Simiduia agarivorans SA1 = DSM 21679: one gene and its partner. Each later gene encodes a partner of the first gene's protein in a complex. Links are inferred from orthologs where the notes say so. Each region holds a gene or a part of one and is shown on either strand. Other genes may lie near its edges. The genes, in order: M5M_RS09845 and trxA.

The links.
Region 2: the proteins of M5M_RS09845 (region 1) and trxA are in contact, whole or in part, in an NMR structure (PDB 2IPA), measured with the Bacillus subtilis proteins. The link is inferred for Simiduia agarivorans SA1 = DSM 21679 from one-to-one orthologs.

Annotation. Positions count from the first base shown.
Region 1 is NC_018868.3:2,196,304-2,199,394, reverse strand. Bases 69-2,837 are described here. They hold M5M_RS09845 (arsenate reductase ArsC), read left to right. Parts: upstream 69-1,121; coding sequence 1,122-1,553; downstream 1,554-2,837. Other genes in these bases: M5M_RS09830 (putative metalloprotease CJM1_0395 family protein), read left to right, coding at 2,769-2,837; M5M_RS09835 (hypothetical protein), read left to right, coding at 2,462-2,764; bioD (dethiobiotin synthase), read left to right, coding at 1,554-2,237; bioC (malonyl-ACP O-methyltransferase BioC), read left to right, coding at 265-1,077; M5M_RS09855 (alpha/beta fold hydrolase), read left to right, coding at 69-268. Outside these bases: more of M5M_RS09855, read left to right, coding at 1-68; more of M5M_RS09830, read left to right, coding at 2,838-3,091. UniProt on the Bacillus subtilis protein: Catalyzes the reduction of arsenate [As(V)] to arsenite [As(III)]. In vitro, can dephosphorylate para-nitrophenyl phosphate (pNPP).
Region 2 is NC_018868.3:2,535,056-2,538,272, forward strand. What follows is about bases 323-3,217. They hold trxA (thioredoxin TrxA), read left to right. Parts: upstream 323-1,554; coding sequence 1,555-1,881; downstream 1,882-3,217. Other genes in these bases: ppk1 (polyphosphate kinase 1), read left to right, coding at 323-1,403; rho (transcription termination factor Rho), read left to right, coding at 2,229-3,217. In the rest of the region: more of ppk1, read left to right, coding at 1-322. UniProt on the Bacillus subtilis protein: Participates in various redox reactions through the reversible oxidation of its active center dithiol to a disulfide and catalyzes dithiol-disulfide exchange reactions.

The DNA of each region.
Region 1 (3,091 bases):
GTTTTTGGCCCGGTCGCTTGACGCTGCGGATGCTGGTCATGCCTTATCTGCATTGAAGGAATTGGATGACCGCCACCGGTTGTCTGCCTTGTCGTCGGCTCATTGGTTGCTGGGCGCAAGGGACGGCCTGGTGCCAGTGGCATTGGCCGATACATTCCCGGCGTCCATTGCGGTTGAGGTTATCGAGGGCGCCGGGCACGCGCTGCCGTTCACACACCCCGACCGCATCGCGCGTGTCCTGCAAGCGCCAACGGAGGCTGCAGGATGATGAGCCCGGTGTGCGAGCGCAAAAAACAGGCGGTGGCCGACAGCTTCAGCCGCGCGGCTGACACTTACGATTCGGTGGCGCAATTGCAGCGTCAGGTGGGCGAAATCCTGCAGCAACATATTGCACAGGCAGGTCTCGGTAAACCGGCAAGACTGGTGGATCTTGGTTGTGGTACCGGCTATTTTACCGACCGTCTGGCGACCACTTATCCCGATGCACACATTTTCGGTCTCGATCTGGCCGGCGGCATGTTGGCGCATGCAAAAGCACACCGGCATCCGCGCCTGCAATGGCTGGGAGGCGATATGGAGCAACTGCCTTTTGCTGCCCATTCAGTGGATGCCATGTTCACCAGTCTGGCGTTGCAATGGTGTGAAGACCTGCCGGCGTTTTTCCGCGATGTGCACAGCATTCTTACGCCCGGCGGCTGGTTGGCGCTGTGTACCCTGGGGCCGTCCACGCTGCATGAGTTGCGCAGCAGTTGGGCGCAGGTGGACGACTATGTGCACGTGAATCAATTTGACAGTGCCGAACACCTGCGCCGTTGTGCGGCGGGTGCGGGCCTGGTGGAAGTTCAGTGGCGCACCGACACTGTGCAGTTGCACTATGCGCGCCTCGGCGAATTAACCCACGAACTGAAAGCGCTGGGTGCGCACAATGTGAATGAGGCGCGCGCACAAGGGCTCACGGCACCGTCAAAACTGCGCGCGCTGACGCAGGCTTACGAGCGCTTCCGGACACCGTCGGGCTTGCCGGCCAGTTATGAAGTCTATTGGTTGGTGCTGAAAAAAGCGGTGCCCGTGTTGTAACGTTTTCGTCGCGGGCACAATCCAACGGGAAAAGGAGTTTGCGTGTGAAAACCATATTATTTGTTTGCATTCATAATTCTGCCCGTAGCCAGATGGCAGAAGCTTTCACCCGTGCGTATGGATCGGAACGCTTTATCGCTTTCAGTGCCGGCATTGAACCGGGCAAACTGAACCCGATTGTGGTGCAGGCGATGGCCGAAAAAGGCATCGACATCAGCGGCCAACCCTGTCGCAGTGTTGAACAGCATTTAGCAGAGCAGGGCGCGCCGGATATTGTTGTCACCGTGTGTGATGAGGCCAGTGCCGAGCGTTGTCCCGCATTCAATGTACCGGTGCAGCGATTGCACTGGGGCTTTGCCGATCCATCGGCATTGGCCGGCAGTGATGCAGAAAAACTGGCGCGCACCCGCGTTATCCGCGATGAGATCAGCGCGCGCATTCAGGCATTTTGTACTGGTGATTTCAGGGCTGAGTAAATGACAAAGACTTTTTTTATTACCGGTACCGATACCGATGCCGGCAAAACATTGGTGGCCTCCGGGTTGCTGGCCGCGGCGAAAGCGAAGGGTTTGTCTACTGCCGCCGTTAAGCCAGTGGCGGCCGGTTGTGAATCCACCGCCGACGGTTTGCGCAACAGTGACGCGCTGGCCTTGCTGGCCCAGTGCACCCGTCCGCTCAGCTATGACCAGGTCAACCCCATTGCCTTAGCGCCCCCTATCGCGCCGCACATTGCCGCCCAAGAGGCCGGCCGGGTGTTGAATGTGGATCGGTTGGTGGGACTTTGTCGCGGTGTGATGGCCGAGCGCGCCGACCTGACGGTCATAGAAGGTGCAGGCGGTTGGCGCGTGCCCCTCAACCCCAGCCACACCCTGGCGGATCTGGCCAAGGCGCTCAACGCACCGGTGATTCTGGTGGTGGGTATGAAGCTCGGCTGTATCAGCCACGCACTGTTAACCTTTGAGGCCATTGTGCGCGATGGCTTGCCGGTAGCGGGCTGGGTTGCCAGTTGTATAGATCCCCATATGCAGGTGCTGGAGCAAAACATTCACAGCCTGCAAAGCCGGTTACCGGTGCCCTTGTTGGGCGTGATACCTCATCTCGTCAACGCGTCGGCAGAACAGGCCGCAACGCACCTCTCATTGGACAAGTTAGGGTTATAAAAAGCGCTTATCCTGCGCCAAAAAAGTCTTAAAGACGGCAAGGAATTGCCGCTTTTGTCTGTTTTCTGAACAGCCGTTTGGTAAAATCATCGGTAACTATGTCTTAGTCCGTCCGCGATGTACGGCTGGCTGAGAGGGTATGCAGGGCGGTGCATCCGGTTGGCGGCCCACTGCGTAAACCAAGCGCGTGTTATCCACGCGCCCAACAGGGTAAGGAGAACGGCATGCAGGTGAATGGTGCCAGCGCTTCGGCCTCTTCGGTATTGAACGAGGGGCTCCGGGGCCTGCAAAACGCACAGAAAGAAATTCTGCGTTCGGCGGAGGATATTGCCAACGCCAATGTCCGGCCGGCACAAGGTGCCGAGGCGGCCGGCGAACTCGCGCCCGAGCAGCAGGTTAACGAATCGCAGGATATTACCGAGCCCCTGATTAACCTGCGCCGGCAGGAACAACTGTTCAATGCCAGTGCGCAAATCGTCAAAACGGCCGATGAAACCCTCGGCAGTCTGCTGGATGTGAAGGCCTGAGGCCATGAGCGTTAATTTCCCCGCCAGTTTTGCCAACCAGGTGGCGCCGTTTAACCCGCTGGGTCGTCAGCCGGTGGGTGAAGAGGGCGTGGATAAGCGGGAAACCAGCTTCAAAGCCGTGACCGAAACAGAAGAAACGGCTGCAGGTCAGAATCGAACCGATCGGGATGATCGCAACCGGGATCAGGCTCTGTCGGCCCGTCTTTCAGGGGCCGGCGGCAATCTGGCCTCGCCCGCCGAAGCGGAACAAAGCCCTTACGAGCGCGATCAGGCGTTGCGGGAGCAGCGGGAAATCGAGCAGCTGGCAGCGCGCGACCGGGAAGTACG
Region 2 (3,217 bases), 340 kb from region 1 along the record:
CCGACAAGCTGTTTCCCGGCATGGAAATCAAAGGCTGCTACCAGTTCCGCATCACCCGCAATGCCGACCTCGACTTCGACACCGAAGGCGTGGCCGACCTGGCGCGCGCACTCAAAGGCGAACTGCATTCGCGCCGGTTCGGCAATGCGGTGCGACTGGAGGTGGTGGACGACTGCCCAGAACCGCTGGTGAATTTCCTGTTGCGCGAAACCGGGCTCTCGCAAGCCGAGCTCTACATGGTCAATGGCCCGGTGAATTTCAAGCGCCTGATGGATGCCGAAAAACAGATCGACCGGCCCGACCTGCAATACGCCAGCTTCGTCCAGACCATTCCCAAGGGCCTGACCCGCAAAGACAATATTTTTCAGGCCATCGCCCACCGCGACCAGCTGCTGCACCATCCGTTTGAGTCCTTTACTCCGGTGGTGGAACTGCTCAGTCAGGCCGCTAAGGACCCGGATGTGCTGGCCATCAAACAAACCCTGTACCGCACCGGCTCCAGTTCACCCATCGTGGATGCGCTATTGGAAGCGGCCCGCAACGGTAAGGAAGTAACCGCCGTGGTGGAGCTGCGCGCGCGCTTTGACGAAGAGGAAAACCTGGAGCTGGCGAGCCGACTGCAGGAAGCCGGCGCCGTGGTGGTGTATGGCGTGGTGGGTTACAAAACCCACGCCAAGATGATCCTGATTGTCCGGCGCGAGGCCGGCAAACTGCGCCGCTACGTGCACTTGGGTACCGGCAACTACCACAGCGGCAATGCGCGCCTGTACACCGACTACTCCCTGTTCTCGGCCGATCAGGTGCTCGGTGCGGACGTGCACATTATTTTCCAGCAGCTCACCGGCATGGGCAAAACCGAGCGACCCCAGAAGCTTCTGAACGCACCCTTTACCCTCAAGCGGCAGTTGATCCGCATGATTGATGCCGAGATCAAGGCCGTGGATGAGGGTGGCAGTGGCCGCATTATCATCAAGTGCAACGGCCTGACCGAACCTAAAATCATTCAGGCGCTGTACCGGGCATCCCAGGCCGGCGTGGCCATCGACCTGATTATCCGCGGCATGTGCTGCCTGAAACCCGGCGTGGAAGGCATTTCCGACAATATCCGGGTCACCTCGGTGGTGGGCCGGTTTCTGGAACACAGCCGGGTGTTTTACTTTGCCAACAGCCAGCCCGGGCTCTATTGCGGCAGCGCCGACCTGATGGAGCGCAACCTCAACCGGCGGGTCGAAGTGGTGTTTCCCGTTGAGGAACCCGCCCTCGCCCGCCGCCTGCTGGCCGATCTCGACACCTATCTGTCCGACACCCGCCAGGGCTGGGAATTGTCACCCACCGGCGATTACGAGCGCACGGGTAATTCCGGTCAGGCGTCTCAATCGCAACTGCTGGGCGAACTGACCTGACGCAAATTTGTGCCAAAGGGGTTTAAAAGCGCCGGACAAACCCCACTATTGCTACACCACAAGTACAGCAGCGCCTTGTACCTGCTATGCTCAATCATTATCATGCAGCCCCTGAGCCCTGCTGATTTTCCTTACTGATGGAGAACCCCCAATGAGTGACGCTATCGTTCACGTATCCGACGCCAGCTTTGAGAACGACGTACTCAAGGCCGAAGGCCCCGTTCTGGTCGATTTCTGGGCAGCCTGGTGTGGCCCCTGCAAGATGATCGCCCCGGTACTGGACGAACTGGCCGGCGAGCTGGCCGGCAAGATCACCATTGCCAAGATGGACGTTGATGCCAACAAAGAAACCCCGGCCAAGTTCAACATCCGCGGCATTCCGACCCTGATGATCTTCAAGGGCGGCCAGATGGAGTCCATGAAAGTGGGCGCGCTGTCCAAATCCCAGCTGGTCGAGTTCATCAACTCCGCCATCTGACCGGATGCCACTGAACGTCGCTTATGCGGCGTTCAGTTTTTGCACTATCCAGAATTAGTGTTTATACTCAGGCCATCTTGCATTAGCATTTGTTTTACCCCGTCTGACCTTTCCCCCAAGCCACATTGAATAAAGGCCCCAGAACCGGCCGCAACCGCTTGGAATACCCCGGGAATGTTCAGACACAGGCAATGCGCCCGCCGCCGACGCGCAAGCCCAAAACGCTTACATTGCCCCCAGGACAACACAACCTGTTGAATACAGACATTCGTTAACCCTTTTGCACCACCGGACCTTCCCGGGCCCAGGTGGATAGCGCAAACCTTTTCCATACAGCACACGCGTTTATGAACCTGACCGATCTGAAAACCAAACCCATTGAAGAACTGCTTGATATCGCCAAAGAGATGGGGCTTGAAAACCTCGCCCGCTCGCGCAAGCAGGACATTATCTTTAACATCCTCAAGCGCCACGCCAAAAGCGGCGAAGACATTTACGGCGACGGGGTTCTTGAGATTCTCCAGGACGGGTTTGGTTTCCTGCGCTCTGCCGATGGCTCTTTCCTGGCCGGCCCCGACGACATCTACGTGTCGCCGAGCCAGATCCGCCGGTTCAACCTGCGCACGGGTGACTCCATTTCGGGCAAGATCCGGCCACCCAAAGAAGGTGAACGCTATTTCGCGCTGCTGAAAGTTAACGACATTAACTTCGACAAACCGGAAAACTCCCGCAACAAGATCCTGTTCGAGAACCTCACGCCCCTGTTCCCGAACCAGCGCCTGGTACTGGAAGCCGGTAACGGCTCCACCGAAGACCTCACCGGCCGCATCATCGACCTGATTGCGCCCATCGGCAAAGGCCAGCGCGGCCTGATTGTGGCCCCGCCCAAAGCCGGTAAAACCATCATGATGCAGAACATCGCTCAGGCCATTACCCGCAACAACCCGGAATGCCACCTGATCGTTCTGCTGATCGATGAGCGCCCCGAAGAAGTAACAGAAATGCAACGCTCGGTGCGCGGCGAAGTGGTCGCCTCCACCTTCGACGAGCCACCTGCCCGCCACGTACAAGTGGCCGAGATGGTGATCGAAAAGGCCAAGCGCCTGGTTGAACACAAGAAAGACGTGGTGATCCTGCTGGACTCCATTACCCGTCTGGCACGCGCCTACAACACCGTGATTCCGTCCTCCGGTAAGGTGCTGACCGGCGGTGTGGATGCACATGCGCTGGAAAAACCCAAGCGCTTCTTTGGTGCCGCGCGGAACATCGAAGAAGGCGGCAGCCTGACCATCGTAGCCACCGCACTGGTAGACACCGGTTCCAAAATGGACGAAGT